DNA from 2 places in the Streptomyces sp. 71268 genome. Region 2 is predicted to be linked to the other one. Evidence: riboswitches for the same ligand, from Rfam matches in the RefSeq annotation. Region 2 holds a riboswitch; the other holds the start of a gene.
What was found. Region 2 has a riboswitch for cyclic di-AMP ahead of OYE22_RS14185 (M23 family metallopeptidase). Riboswitches for the same ligand answer to the same signal wherever they lie in the genome.

Region 1 (7,552 bases), 1.6 Mb from region 2:
GAGCCGGCCAGGCCGACCAGGGTGTAGCTGCCGTCGGCGGGGCGGAGCGGGACCGTTTGTTCGACCGTGTCGAGGGCGGCCTCCACGTCGGCCCGTATCGCGGCGATCTGGGCCTCGGTCGGGGTGCCGGGTTCGGGGACCTGGCCGGTGGCGTCGGCGAGGTGGCGTTCGGTCATGCGGACGCAGCCGACGTTCACGCTGCGCGCGGCGCGCACCGTGCGGTCGCCGACGACGAACTCGGTGGAGCCGCCGCCGATGTCCACCACGAGGTAGGGGCCGGCGCCGGCCGGGGACTGGCCCTGGGTCCGGTCAGCCGGGTCCTGGTGGGCCGTCAGTTCGCGGGTGGCGCCGGCGAAGGAGAGGGCGGCCTCCTCGTCGCCGGTGATGACCTCGGGTTCGACGCCGAGGATGTCGCGTACGCCACGGACGAAGTCCTCGCGGTTGGAGGCGTCGCGCGAGGCGGAGGTGGCGACGAAGCGCAGCGCGGGGTTCGGGCCGCCCGGGACGCCGTGCTCCCTGATGACCTCGGCGTACTCGCGGCACGCGGCGAACGTGCGCTCCAGCGCCTCGGGGGCCAGCCGGCCGGTGCGGTCCACGTCCTGGCCGAGCCGGACGATGGTCATGCGGCGGTCCAGCTCGTGCAGGGCGCCGGTGTCCGGGTCGATGTCGGCGACCAGCAGCCGGATGGAGTTGGTGCCGCAGTCGATGGCGGCGACGCGCTTCACTCGCGGTCTCCTTCGGGGGCTTCGGCATCGGCACCGGCATCGGCTCCGGCGGTGCCGGGGTTCGCGGACGCCGCGGAGTCGCGGGTGCCGCCGTCGGCGCACGGGGTGACGCACGGGCCCTTGCGCCACCACTCGGGCAGCAGCGCGATCGCCTCGTCGCCCAGCGGGTTCACGCCGGGGCCGGCGGCCAGCGAGTGGCCGACGAGGACGTGCAGGCACTTGACTCGGTCGGGCATGCCGCCGGCGCTCGGGAAGTTCTCCAGGACCTCGACGGCGTCCCGGCGGGCGATGTAGTCCTCGTGGGCCGCGCGGTAGGCGGCGGCCAGCTCCGGGTCGGTGGCCAGCCGCGCCGTCATCTCCTTCATGACGCCCTCGGCCTCCAGCGTGCCGATGGCGGAGGCGGCGCGCGGGCAGGTCAGGTAGTACAGCGTCGGGAACGGCGTGCCGTCCGGCAGCCGGGGCGCGGTCTCGACGACGTCCGGGTTGCCGCACGGGCAGCGGTGGGCGATCGCGCGCAGGCCGCGCGGGACCCGGCCGAGCTGGTCACCGACGGCGGCGACGTCCGCGTCGGTCGGGGCGGCGGGTGCGGTCTGCGGAGGGGGCGTTTCCATGCGAGCAGGGTTCTCTTCGGTTCGTCGGGCCGCCGCGCCGGATGCGACGGGCGCGGCGGAGGTGGCGGGTGGGGCGGGTACGGGGTGGCTGGTGCGGCGTGGCAGGTGTGGTGGGGCGGGTTACGGGAGGGGTGGCCGGCGCCGTGGGTCAGCGCTGGGCGTCGGCCGTGTCGACCTCGCCCCACAGGTTGCCGTACCAGGGCTGGTCGGCGGAGCGGTCCTCGTCGGAGCGCTCGGCGTCGTCGTCGCCCGGGCCCAGCATGCTGTACCCGGTCTCGCCGGGGCGCAGGTAGTGCAGGTGCTCGCGGGCCAGGCGCTCGACATACGCGGGGTCCTCGAGGCGGGCCTTGCGGTCGCGCAGCCGCTCGACGTCCTCACGGATCCGCTCGGCCTGCCGGCGCTGGTCGGCGATGTCGGAGCGCTGCGACACGTACTGCCGTATCGGGTACGCGAGCGCGACGACGAGCGAGCAGACGACGAGCGCGAGGAGCGCGGCGCGGCCGGTGAGCCGGCCGCGGCGGGGCGGCCTGGCCCGGGTGCGGGCCCGGTAGACCCGGGCCGCGGCGTTCTCGCCGAGCGCCCTCAGCCTGGTCGCGGTGGAGAACCGGTCCGCGGGCACGTCTTACCCCTTCGTCCGTAGGTCGTCCGTGAGCGGCCGTCAGCGGCCGTACGACGGCGGTCAGCCGTCGTCAACCGGTCAGCCGGGCGCGCTCGGACGGGTGCGCCTGGTCGGTCGGCGTGCGCCGGCCGCCGAACGCGCGCCGCCAGCACACACGTGCGTCCCCGGCCACGGTACGGGACCGGGGCCGGGGACGGACGGAAAAGCGGTGGGCTCGCCGTGCGGTGGGCGCGGCGCGGCCCGGCTCAGCCCTCGAAGCGGAAGCGCGGGAAGGCGCTGCGGCCCGCGTAGACGGCCGCGTCGTCGAGGATCTCCTCGATGCGCAGGAGCTGGTTGTACTTGGCCACGCGCTCGGAGCGGGCCGGGGCGCCGGTCTTGATCTGACCGCAGTTGGTGGCCACGGCCAGGTCGGCGATGGTGACGTCCTCGGTCTCGCCGGAGCGGTGGGACATCATGCACTTGAAGCCGTTGCGCTGGGCCAGCTCGACCGCGTCCAGCGTCTCGGTCAGCGAGCCGATCTGGTTGACCTTGACCAGCAGGGCGTTGGCGGTGCCGGAGTCGATGCCCCGGGCGAGGCGCTCCGGGTTGGTGACGAACAGGTCGTCGCCGACGATCTGCACCTTGTCGCCCAGCTCGTCGGTGAGGGTCTTCCAGCCGTCCCAGTCCTCCTCGTTCAGCGGGTCCTCGATGGAGACCAGCGGGTAGGCGGCGACCAGCTCGGCGTAGTACGCGGTCATCTCGGCGGCGCTGCGCGACTGGCCCTCGAACGCGTAGGCGCCGTCCTTGTAGAACTCGGACGCGGCGACGTCGAGCGCGAGCGCGATGTCCTGGCCCGGGGTGTAGCCGGCCTTCTTGATGGCCTCGACGATCAGGTCGAGCGCCTCGCGGTTGGAGTCCAGGTTCGGCGCGAAGCCGCCCTCGTCGCCGAGGCCGGTGGACAGGCCGCGCTCCTTCAGGACGCCCTTGAGCGTGTGGTAGACCTCGGCGCCCCAGCGCAGGGCCTCGGAGAAGGACTCCGCGCCGATCGGGGCGATCATGAACTCCTGGATGTCCACGTTGGAGTCGGCGTGCGAGCCGCCGTTCAGGATGTTCATCATCGGCACCGGGAGCTGGTGCGCGTTCGGGCCGCCGAGGTAGCGGAAGAGCGGCAGGTCGGACGCCTCGGAGGCGGCGTGCGCGACGGCCAGCGAGACGCCGAGGATGGCGTTGGCGCCGAGCGAGGACTTGTCCGGCGTGGCGTCCAGGTCGAACATGGCCTGGTCGATCAGGCGCTGCTCGGTGGCGTCGTAGCCGACCAGCTCCGGGCCGATCTGCTCGATGACCGCGAGCACGGCCTTCTCCACACCCTTGCCGCCGTAGCGGGCCTTGTCGCCGTCCCGCAGCTCAAGGGCCTCGAACTGGCCGGTCGAGGCGCCGGACGGCACGGCAGCACGGCCGGTGCTGCCGTCGTCGAGGCCGACCTCGACCTCGACCGTGGGGTTGCCTCGCGAGTCGAGGATCTCGCGAGCTACGACGACGTCGATAGACGGCACGAGCGGTCTCCTTCGTGTGGGTCTGAGCTTCTGCGACACGAGCCTAACCGGCCCCGGCACCCCGGCTCGCCGCACGCCCGCCGGACGAGACGACAAGAGGGACAAAAGCGCAGATCGATGGGTGAACGGCGCAACCGAATCGGCCGCGCGGCCCCGGACAGCGCCGGCCGGGACGTCCGCGCGAGGCGCCCGCGGCATGCCTACCGGGCCCAGGCGACCGGGCGCCGTCCGGACGGCGGCGGCCCGGCGTCCGTACGGCGGCGGCGCGGGGCCCGTACGGCGGCCGGACGGCGCGTGGCGCGTCGCGGGGGGGCGTACGGGGAGGGCGTACGGGACGGCGTGTGCGGGCGGCGTACGGGGGCGGCTCGGCCGGGCGCGGCCCGCGCGGGGTGGCAAACGCGGAGCCCCGCCGCGATGCGCTCGGGGGTGGGCGCACCGTGGCGGGGCGGTCTGCGGTCCCTCCGGGGCGGGGAGGGACGGACGCCGGGCCGGCTCTGGGGCGGAGCCGGCCGGGCGCCGGAGGCGGGGATCAGCTCAGGTGGAGCTGCTGGCCCGGGAAGATCAGGTCGGCATCGGTGACGATCTCGTCGTTGAGGTCGTACAGCTTCTGCCAGCCACCCTTGACGTTCTCGGCCTCGGCGATCTTGGCGAGGGTGTCGCCGGCCTCGACCTTGTACTCGCCGTCGCCCTTCTTGATCGTCTTCGGGGCGCTCTGCTGCGGCGCGGCCTGCTTCGGGGCGGCGTGCTTGGGCACGTACCGCTCGGAGCTGCGGCTCGGGGCCTGGTCGTCCGAGGCGCGCGGGCCGGCGTGCTTCGGGGCGGCCTTCGGCGCGGACTGCTGCGGCGCGGCCTGCTGCTGCTTGGGCGCGGCCTGCTGCGGCGCCTGCTGCTTGGGGGCCTGCTGCTTGGGCGCGGTGTAGCCGCCCTGGGTCAGGTTGACGCCGCAGTGCGGCCAGGCGCCCTTGCCCTGGCTGGCCAGGACCTTCTCGGCGATCTGTATCTGCTGGGCCTTGGACGCCTTGTCGGCGGTCGGGGCGTAGGCGGTGCCGCCGTACGCGGCCCAGGTGGAGGCGGAGAACTGCAGGCCGCCGTAGTAGCCGTTGCCGGTGTTGATCGACCAGTTGCCGGTCGACTCGCACTGGGCGACCTGGTCCCACTGGCCGGTGGTGGCGGCGTTGGCGCCGGTGGCCCCCATCAGCGGCACGGCGACGGCGGCACCGGTGACACCGGCGAGCGTGGCGATGCGGGTGGCCTTGGACGGACGGCGGTGCTTGCCCTTGGAAATCAGCATGTTGGTTTCCTCACCGACGCCTACGAGGTGAGCTGTCGGGTTCGGACTGTGAGTTGCCCGGCCGCGGTTTCCCGCGGCTTCACCCCAAGCCGTTCAGCCCCCTCGTTTCACGGACCGTCCGGCACTTACCTGTGGTTCCCCCGCTCCTGCCTTCGGCGCTTGACGCGTCGGTTCCCCCCGGCCGCCGGCAGGATTCGGCGTGACGACCAGTGGCGCCCGCGGTGGCGAGCGATGAAGACCGTAATCACAGATCCCCGGGGTGCTCAAACCCCAACATCCCTGGAAAGTCAGTGGGGTTTACCCGCAAGAAAATCACATCACCGCAGGTCAGACAGTGCACCTGATGGACGGACAAGCACGACACGCCGGAGATCGAACGAGACCCATGTCTCACTTTCGCGAATCGGTGCACACCTGGGTGAAACACCCAAAGTGACGACCGATCAGCGGTCCGCCGTGGCCTCCAGGTCGAGCTTCTGGCCGGGCAGGATCAGGTCGGGGTCGTCCCCGATGACGCTCTCGTTGGCCTCGTAGAGCGCCGGCCAACCGCCCGGCGTCTCGTGCTGCTCGGCGATCGCCCACAGCGTGTCACCGGACCGGACCCGGTGCTCACTCCGCGTCTCCCCGTCCGACCGGTCGCCCACGCGCCCGCGCTCGCTGCGGTCGGCGTGCCGGCCCTCGGGGCGCTGTCGGTCGTCGTCCCGGCCGTCGGGGCGGCCCGGGGCGTCGGCGGGCTCCTCGCGGGGCTCGCCGCGGTGCTTGCCGGTGCCCGCGCCGTCCTCGCGCGCCCCCTCGCCGGCGCCGGGCCGCTCCCCGTCGCCACGCGGCGCGTCGGGCGTCTCGCGCCCGGCCTCGCCTCGGTCGGCGGGCCGCTCCTCGCCCCGGTTCGGGCTCGGGGTGGTACGGGGCGTCCCGGCGGGCTCCGCGTCGTCGCTGGGCGCGGACGCGTCGGGGCTGGGCTCGCCGCCCCGGCTGGGCGCCTTGTCCTGGGCTGGCGTGGCGTCCGGCGTCGACTCGGCGTCCGGGCCCCGCTCGTCGGTCGGGGTCGGCTTGGCGTCGTCCGGGGTGGGCTTCGCGTCCGGGGTCGCGTCCGGCTTCGGGCTCGGGGCGTGGCCGTAGTCGCCCCGGTCGGTGCCCCGGTCGTCGTGGCTGGGGTCGCCGGGGTTGACGTCCGGGATCTCGCCGTCCTCGGTCAGGCCGGCCGTCTGCGCGCAGTCGTTCCACGCCACGGGGCCGCGCTCGGACAGGATCGTCTGGGCGATGGCTATCTGCTGCGCGCGGCTGGCCAGGTCCGGACGGGGCGCGTGGTCCGTGCCGCCGTAGAGCTGCCAGGCGTCCAGGCTCAGGCCGAGGCCGCCGTAGCGCCCGTTGCCCTCGTTGGCGCTCCAGGTGCCCCCGCTCTCGCACTCGGCAACGCGGTCCCAGGTGGCCGTGTCGGCGGCGCCGGCGCTGGTGGCGCCGAGCAGCGGGAGGGCGATTCCCGCGCCGGTCACCCCCGCGGCGACGACGATGGCCGGGGCCTGACGGGGGCGGCGATGTTTGCCGTTGCCGGATCGCATGCGGTGGCCTCTCAGGTTGGCGGCAGATTTTGACGGTCGAACATACTGCCGGCCCGGGACCGTCACAAGCTGATGTAGCGGAGGTCACGCGGCGATCACACCTCTGACGGTACGTCAGTTCGCGGATGTGCGCGCCCGTTTGCCCGCCCCTCTAGCACAGGGCCGTAACGCGCTCGCGGGCGGCCGGCCGAAGGCCCGGCGCGCGGCCGTACCGAGGGGCGCGGGAGGTCAGGAACGGGGCACGGGGCGCGCGGGGTCGGCAGTGGCGGTCGGCGTCGCGCTGCCCGGCACGTCGAACGGCCGGCGCACGGGGCGCCCACCGCCCCTTTCCGGCACCCGGGCGCGTCAACGGCGCCTCCTCCCATCGCCGTACGCGCCCTACGTAGCCGACCGCACGGGCCCGGCCCGGCTGGAGGTCACCTCGCTGGAGGCCCCCGTTGGAGGCCGACGCCGCTGGAGTCGGCCCGCGCGGGCCGCCGTACTAAGGGGAGGCCGCCCGCGCGGGCCGCCGTACCAGGAGGAGGTCCCGGTCGCGGGTCGCCGTACTAAGAGGAGGCCGGAGCGCCGGGTGGGGTGAAGGTGACCGGCAGGGTGCGCAGGCCGCGCATGATGAGGCCGCCGCGCCAGCGCAGTTCGTCCGGGTCGGCGTCCAACCGGAGGTCGGGCAGCCGGGTCAGCAGGGTGCCGATCGCGGTGCGCGCCTCGATGCGGGCCAGCGGGGCGCCCACGCAGTAGTGGATGCCGTGGCCGTAGCCCAGGTGCTGGTTGTCGCGGCGGGAGAGGTCGAGCCGGTCGGGGTCGGGGAAGCGGCGCGGGTCGCGGTCGGCGGCGGCGAGCACCACCAGGACCGGTTCGCCCGTCGCGACGTGCTGCCCGTCGATGGTCAGTGGCGCGGTGGCGAACCGCCAGGTCGCCAGCTCGACCGGCCCGTCGTACCGCAGCAGCTCCTCCACGCCGGTGTCCAGGAGCGTGGTGTCCCCCGTGGCCAGCGCGGCCTGGAGCCTGGCCCGCTCGGCGGGGTGGCGCAGCAGGGCCAGGGTGCCGTTGCCGATGAGGTTGATGGTCGTCTCGAACCCGGCGAACAGGAGGACGAAGCACATGGCCGCGGCCTCGTTCTCGGTCAGGTGCTCGCCGTGGTCGCTGGCCCTGATGAGCCCGGAGATCAGGTCGTCGCCCAGGTTCTCGCGCTTGCGGTGGATGAGGTCGGCGAGGTAG
Region 2 (7,552 bases):
TATTGACGAAGCTTCTCAAGGACCTGAAAAAGATCCGCACGCCGCTCGCCGAGATCCCCGTCCTCATCATCGACGACGAATCCGACCAGGCGTCCGTCAACACCTCCGACCCTCGGAAACTCCGCGAGGGCAAGGCCGAACGCACCGCCATCAACGGCCTGGTCTCCAGCCTGTTGGCGCAGTTGCCACGGGCGCAGTACGTGGGGTACACCGCGACCCCGTTCGCCAATGTCTTCATCGACCCCGGCGACACGGCCGACATCTTCCCGAAGGACTTCATCGTCTCGCTGCCGGCACCCCCGGACTACATGGGCATTCGGGCCTTCCACGACCTCGATTCCGGAATTCCGTGGTCGGAGCGCACGTACGCCAATTCGCAGGGCAAGGCGCACGTGCGCGATATCCCGCCGACCTCGGGCGAGGCGGACGGCGCCTCGCTCCAGCAGGCCATGGACGCGTTCGTGCTCTCCGCGGCCATCAAGCTCTACCGGGAGCGACACGACCCGCGCGACGTGTCGTACCCGCACCACACGATGCTCGTGCACGAGTCGGTGCGCACCGCCGACCACCGGGCGCTGGCCGAACGGCTGACCGCGATGTGGCATTCCGCCGGCTATCTGGGCCCGGTCGGGCACGCCCGGTTGCGCGCCCTGTTCGAGACCGACTTCGCGCCCGTCTCCGCCGCCCGCCACGCCGGATACGCGACGCCGGCCAGCTTCGCCGAGGTGGCCGAGCACATCGGCGCGGCCTACATCCGCATCGGCGGCGACGAGAACCCCGTACTCGTGGTGAACAGCGACAAGGACATCGAGCAGGGCACCGCCGACTTCGACAAGCGGTCCCTGTGGAAGATCCTGGTCGGCGGCGCGAAGCTGTCCCGTGGCTTCACCGTCGAGGGCCTGACGATCTCCTACTACCGGCGCACCACGACGCAGGCCGACACGCTGATGCAGATGGGCCGCTGGTTCGGCTTCCGCAAGGGCTACCGGGACCTGGTGCGGCTGTACATCAGCCGTGGCGAGGCGTACGGCAAGAAGGAGATCGACCTGTACGACGCGTTCGAGGCGGTCTGCCGGGACGAGGAGAGCTTCCGCGCCGAACTGGACCGGTACGCGCCGCTGATCGACGGGAAGCCGCAGGTCACGCCGGCGCAGGTGCCGCCGCTCGTGGCGCAGCACCTGCCGTGGCTCAAGCCCACGAGCGCCAACAAGATGTACAACGCCGAACTCATCGAGATCCGCTCCCCCGGCACCTGGATCGAGCCGTCGGCCTACGCGGGCCAGCCCGCGTCCGTACGCCGCAACGCCGAGCGCTGGCAGCCGCTGCTGGCCGAACTCGGCGGCGACGACGTGCCGTTCACCAACCCACCGGACAGCTCCAGCGCGCTGGTGCGCCGCTTCCCGGCCCGTACGACGATGGTCGAGCACGGCAGGCTGGTGGGCGTCCTGGAGAGCCTGGAGTGGGACCGGCCCCACCTGTTCCAGCCGCACCTGACCTACCTCAAGCAGTTGGACGGCAGGCTCGCGCGGGTGGACGACTGGCTGCTGGTCGCCCCGCAGTTGGTGGCCAGGGACCGGTTGCAGGCCACCATCATCGACTCGCCGCCGCTGTCCCTGGCCCAGCGCAGCAAGGCCCCGTTCCGCGACTCGTTCAGCCGCGTCACCGGCTTCGAGCACCGGGTGGCGGCCGAGCGGCTGATCGCCGACGCGGGTCGGGCCGGGTCGCTGGTGAGCCCGTCGCAGGGGGTGGCGCTGCTCTACCCGGTCCTCGACATCACCGGCGACCGCCCCGTACACGACGCCATCACCGACGGCGTGGCCGACGCCTCCCGCGTGATCATGGCGTTCGCGCTGCTGCCGCCGCGCAGCGCCATCGACACCAAGCGGCGCCTGGTGCACTTCCGCGCGAAGATCTCCGCGCTGCGGGACGCGCCCATCGTGGACGTCCACGGCGCACCGGCCGACCGCTGACGCGAACGCCCCCCGGTCCGCCCGGGCGGACCACCCGCCCGGGCTACTTCATCGCGGTGGGGCGCGCGTTCCTGTCGTACGCGTGGAAGACGGCGGCCAGTTGGGCGCGGCTGCGGCAGCCCAGCTTGCGCAGCACGTTGGAGACGTGGAACTTCACGGTGCTCAGCTCGACGCTCAGCCGGTCGGCGATCTCGGGGTTGGACAGGCCCTCGGCGACGAGCACCGCGACGTCCTCCTCGCGGCCGGTGAGCCGGCCGGCGGTGGGCGGCTGCGGGGCCGGCGGGCGCTGGGCCGCGCCGGGGCCGGCGAGCACGCAGGGCACCAGTTCCGGGGAGATCCAGCCCCGGCCGCTGAGCACCTCGCGCACCGCGGCGACGTAGCCGTGGTCGGGGTCGTCGCGGCTCACGACGCCGGCCACCGACTGCCGCGACGGCGAGCGCCAGAACGGGTCGCTCACGCCGTTGACCAGCGCGATCACCCGCGTCCCGATGCGGGCGAAGGAGGGTTCGGCGGCGAGGGCGCGAGATTCCACGACGGCCACGTCCACGGCGGGCGCGAGCCGGCCGCGCTGGGTCTTGGTCCAGGAGGCGACACCCCAGCCGGGCGCTGTCAGCGCGTCACCCACGCGCCGGTGCAACGAGGGAGAACTGATGACGAGAACAATGCGACCCATGGCTTCCCCTTGCCTGGATTCAGGTCGACGGCCGCGCCGCCGATGCGCCTGAACAGGGCAACCAAACCGACAGAAACGCCCGGCGAGCGCATACTTTTCGTAGTCGAACGCTTCCGGGAAGTCAGCGTGAATAGCCGCTCGACGTTGGTCAGACGTCGATCAGCGCCGGCCATCGGCAGCCCCATCGAGTAGCCGGAACTTAGCACATCCGGTTGACGAGACTTAGTGCGCGTGCACAATCCCCCGCTGTAGTCGGTGAGTAGCGGATGCGTAATCGCGGGCAATGACGCGTAATACTTCACGCCCCGGCGGGGGTTTCCGCCCGCGCCCGGGCCGCGTTCGGCGGCGGGTAATGCCCAGGCAATGGCGGAGTTATGGATGGGCGTCGCGACCCCTTCCACGGTGCCCGGTTCGGCGCTTTCTCTTTGCCCGAAAAATGCCCGGAGTTGAGAACCGGGGCGGCCGTTTTCCCCTCCGCGTCCGCGGGGTTGGGCGCGCGCGGCGTCGCCGCCACCCGTCCGGGCAGGTAGGCGAGCCCGCTGGCGCCCGGCCGGCCCGACGGGCGCCACCGGGTGCGCGCGGAGGTCGGGCTGACCGAACGGGAGCCGGCCGTCCGGCAGTTGAGGCCCGGCCCGCGCGGCGCCCGCCAGGAGATCCCGCTCGGCGCCCGCCGACGAGATCCCGTCCAACGCCCGCCGAGGTCCCGTTCGGCGCCCGCTCGCTCGGCGCAAGCGACGAGATCCGGCGCGGGGGCCCGGCGGCGCCGGCGGCTACCGGCTCAGGTCGACGCCTCGGTCAGCGCGGCGATCTCCGCGGCCGTGAGTTCCAGGTCCGCCACGGCCAGCAGCGGCGGCAGTTGCTCCAGCGTGCGGGCGCTGGCGATCGGGGCCACCACCGTGGGCTGCGCGGCCAGCCAGGCCAGGGCCACCGTCGCGATCTCGACGCCGCCGTGCGCCGCGGCCACCTCGTCGAGGGCGGCGAGCACTCGCGGCCCCCGCTCGCTGTCCAGGTACCGCTGGACCGACTCGGCGCGCACCGAGCCCTCCGGCGTGCTGCCGGGCCGGTACTTGCCGGTGAGGAAGCCGGCCGCCAGCGCGAAGTACGGGACCGTCGCCAGGCCCCGCTCGGCCGCGACGCGGGACAGGTCGCCCTCGTAGGTGTCCCGCGAGACCAGGTTGTAGTGCGGCTGGAGCGCCACGTACCGCGCCAGGCCCTCCCGCTCGGAGGCGTCCAGGGCCTCGGTGAGCCGGGCGGCCGTGATGTTGGAGGCCGCGATCTGGCGGACCTTGCCCTCCCGGACCAGGCCGTCCAGAGTGGTGAGGAAGTCCTCGACCGGCAGCGACTCGTCGTCGTAGTGCGTGTAGTACAGGTCGATGTGGTCGGTGCGCAGGCGGCGCAGGGAGGCCTCCACGTCAGCCCTGATCACCTCGGCGCGCAGCCCGCGCCGCTCCGGCGAGCCGCCGCCCACCTTGGTCGCGATGACCACGTCGTCCCGCCTGCCGCGCGCGGCGAGCCAGTTGCCGATGATGGTCTCCGACTCACCGCCCGAGTTGCCCGGCACCCAGGCCGAGTAGACGTCGGCGGTGTCGACGAAGTTGCCGCCGGCCCCCGTGTAGGCGTCCAGGATGGCGAAGGACTGCGCCTCGTCGGCGCCCCACCCGAAGACGTTGCCCCCCAGCGAGAGGGGGAAGACCTCGACGTCACCGATCCGGCGCGTCCGCGTGCTCTGTGCGTTCTCGACCATGTGCAGAGCCAACGGCCCGGCCCGGGGCGCTATTCCGCGCGTGCCACGTACGGCGGGAGCGCGCCGGGGAGCGCGCCCCCGGCGTGCGGGCGGACGGAGGGTCGTGCGGAGGGGGCGGGCCGTGCGGGGGGCAGGCGGGCGCGGGACCCGGGCCCGCCGCTCTCGTTACGGCTGGAGGCCGTGCTCCCGCAGCCACGCCATCGGGTCGACCGGCGCGCCGCCGCTCGGGCGCACTTCGAGGTGCAGGTGCGCGCCGGTCACGTTGCCGGTCGCGCCCACCCGGCCGATGACGTCACCGGTGGAGACCTCGCCCGAGGTCTGCGTCATGGACGACAGGTGGCAGTACCAGACCTCGGTGCCGTCGGGGAGCGTCAGCACGATGCGGTAGCCGTACGAACCCGCCCAGCCGGCCTGCGTGATGGTCCCGCCGTGCACCGCCTTGACCGGCGTGCCGGTCGGGGCGGCGAAGTCGAGGCCGGTGTGGTTCGCCGACCACATGTCGCCGGCCTGGCCGAACGTGGAGGTCACCGTGTACGAGCTGAGCGGCATCGCGTAGCTCGCGGCCAGCTTCGCGCGGCGCTCGGCCTCGGCCTTACGCCGGGCCTCCTCCTCCGCCTCGCGCTTGGCCTCCGCCTCCGCGGCCCGCTGCTTCTCGACCTCGGCGGCCTTCTTGCGGGCCGCCTCGTCCGCGGCCTTGCGCGCCGCCGCCCGCTCGGCGGCCTCGCGCTCGGCCTCGTCGGCGGCGCTCTGCTGGGTCTCGGCCTGCTGGAGGATGCGGGCGCGCAGCACCTCGCCCGCGTTGGTCGTGCCGTTCGCGGACTCCTCGGCCGTCAGGCCGGCCTGACTGAGCGGGGCCTGGCCGGCGGCCCGCGGCGCGGCCTCGTACCGCTGGTCACCGCTCCCGCCGTCGGATATGAGGGACCCGACGCCGGGAAGCTCGTCGACGTCGGGCAGGGAGTGCGTGACCTCGTCGGCGACGTGGCCGAGGTCGGGCATCGATATCGGGGCCTTGGGGCGGTCCTTGGCGCTCGCCATGCCGCCGGCGCCGACCGCCGCGATGACGCCCACGCCGAGCACGGCGCCGCCACGGGCCATCGTGGTGCCGCGCTGTTTGACCACGCGGTGCCGGCCACGGACCGGGGCGACGGATTCGGCGGTGGGGTTCCACTCCTCCCAGGGGCCCTCGCGGAGGTCGTCCCGGGGCTCCCCCCAGGGAGGCCCGGCGAGGTCGTCGACCCCGTCGTGCGCGGGTGAAGCCTGGTCGAGGGCAGACCTGTTGGACGCCACGGAGGCGTGCTCCTTTCCTTCCTTCTCGCCTACCGGGTTAGCTGACGGGTTCGGAGCAGGAAGGTCTCCTACGGGTCGCGCACGATCCGATTCACCCCAAGGGTTGGTTCCCCGGTTCCCTCGCCGCGGCACCGCCCTGATCTGCGATGACGCGCCTACGGGATTCGGCGACGGCGCACGGTGCCGCCTCTGGCGACGGCTGTGACGACCGCGCTGCGTTATCGAACGTTAATAGAGGGCCGGGTGTGATTCCAAGCCGTTCCGGGGAATAAGGGCCCCGCTTTGACGAGGTGCCAGCACATCGTCAGCACAGTGGTCAAGATCGGCTACCCAGCGCGTTCGTCGGCCGCCCGCTGGCCGCGTCGGACGGCCACCATGCCGGGCGCGCCGGCCCGGCGCAGCGCGAGCAGTGCCATGTCGTCGGCGCGCTGGCCCTCGGTGTGCCGCATGACGTCGGCGATCAGCGCGTCCAGGAGGGCGTCCGGGCTGGCGAAGCGACGGCCGCTCAGCCGCCGCGCCGGCTCGTAGAACCGCCCGCTCGCGTCGCGCGCCTCCGTCACCCCGTCCGTCAACAGCAGCAGCGCCGCCCCGGCCGGGAACGGCAGCTCCTCCACGGTGTCCCGCCAGGCCGCCACGTCCCGCATGCCGAGCGGCAGGGCGTTGGCCTCGGGGCTCAGCTCACGCACCTGGCCCGTGGGGAGCAGCAACAGGGGCGGCGGGTGGCCCCGGTTGATCAGCCGCAGCCCGCCGCTCCCGTCGCCGATCTCGGCCAGCACGGCGGTGGTGAACCCCTCGAACTGGTCGAGGCCCACCCGCCGATCACCCTCCCGGTCGAGCGCACGCTCCAGCCGGTCGGCCAGCCCCTCCAGGGTGCGCTCCTGCTCCGCGGCCTCCCGGAAGGCCCCGATCACCACGGCCACGGCCTCCACGGCCTCAAGCCCCTTGCCCCGTACGTCGCCGATGATGGCCCGCACGCCGTGCGGCGACTCCTGCACGGCGAACAGGTCGCCGCCGATCCGCGCGTCGGTCTGCGCCGCGACGTACCGCGCGGCGATCCGCAGCGAACCGATGCGGCTCGGGGGCGTGGGCAGCACGGCGCGCTGCGCGGCCTCGGCGACGACGCGTACGGTCGCGAGTTGGCGGAAGTTGCGCCGCACCACCCGGTTGATCGCCAGCGCCAGCAGCGCGACGGTGCACACGGTGACGACCTCGGTCACCGACAGGGCCTGGTCGTCGCCGCTGTGGAAGGTCGCGAGCAGCACCGACGCCACGGCGGCCGTGGCGGCCACCGCGGCCGTGCCGCGCAGCGAGAACAGCGGCGCGGCGACCAGGGAGGCGGCGGACAGGAAGGGCGAGGCGGTGTAGTGCATCGGCATCAGGAGGTCGAAGACCACGCCGCCGACCAGCAGGAACGCGGGCAGCCAGCGGGCGACGCTCCGGGCCCACGCGGCTCGCGGCGACTCCGCGCCCGCACCGGCCCACCCAGGACTCCCCACGCGTTCGCTCCCGCTCTCGGCTGGCCCGCACCCGGCACAGCGCCCCGCCAGGTGCGTCCGTCCCAGCCTGGGGCTCGCGCGCCGGGCGAGCGACCCGGAGGCGGCCAAGCGGGCGTACGCGCGCCCGCCGTAGGGCGGGCGGCTGGGCCGGGGGCGGGTGGCCGGTCTTCTGGCTTGACGGCTGGGCCGGGCGGGCCGGGGCGGGGCCGGCCCGGTGCGTTGTTACAGCTCGACGCCCAGGGCGCGGGCGTGGCGGTCGGCGGCGCACTCGGCCGCCGCCTCGTCCAGGTACACCTCGCACACCAGCCGGCCGTCCGGCGTCAGGTTGTGCTCCAGCTCCCACAGCACCACCTCGTCCCCACCGGCCAGCAGGAACGCGTGC

Region 1: linked by a shared signal. The riboswitch ahead of OYE22_RS20990 (transglycosylase family protein) and the one ahead of OYE22_RS14185 (M23 family metallopeptidase) in region 2 are both predicted to bind cyclic di-AMP.

What each region holds. Positions count from the first base shown of each region.
Region 1 covers NZ_CP114200.1:5,314,481-5,322,032, reverse strand. Annotated here, with positions in the region: gene OYE22_RS21010 (Ppx/GppA phosphatase family protein) at 1-725, opposite strand, end outside; gene OYE22_RS21005 (DUF501 domain-containing protein) at 722-1,336, opposite strand; gene OYE22_RS21000 (septum formation initiator family protein) at 1,485-1,955, opposite strand; gene eno (phosphopyruvate hydratase) at 2,201-3,487, opposite strand; gene OYE22_RS20990 (transglycosylase family protein) at 4,017-4,778, opposite strand; cyclic di-AMP (ydaO/yuaA leader) riboswitch at 4,781-4,946, opposite strand; gene OYE22_RS20985 (transglycosylase family protein) at 5,222-6,337, opposite strand; gene OYE22_RS20980 (cytochrome P450) at 6,883-7,552, opposite strand, start outside.
Region 2 covers NZ_CP114200.1:3,723,743-3,731,294, forward strand. Annotated here, with positions in the region: gene OYE22_RS14170 (Z1 domain-containing protein) at 1-1,970, shown strand, start outside; gene OYE22_RS14175 (response regulator transcription factor) at 2,014-2,643, opposite strand; gene OYE22_RS14180 (aldo/keto reductase) at 3,422-4,387, opposite strand; gene OYE22_RS14185 (M23 family metallopeptidase) at 4,553-5,674, opposite strand; cyclic di-AMP (ydaO/yuaA leader) riboswitch at 5,686-5,854, opposite strand; gene OYE22_RS14190 (PP2C family protein-serine/threonine phosphatase) at 6,001-7,170, opposite strand; gene OYE22_RS14195 (DUF6227 family protein) at 7,393-7,552, opposite strand, start outside.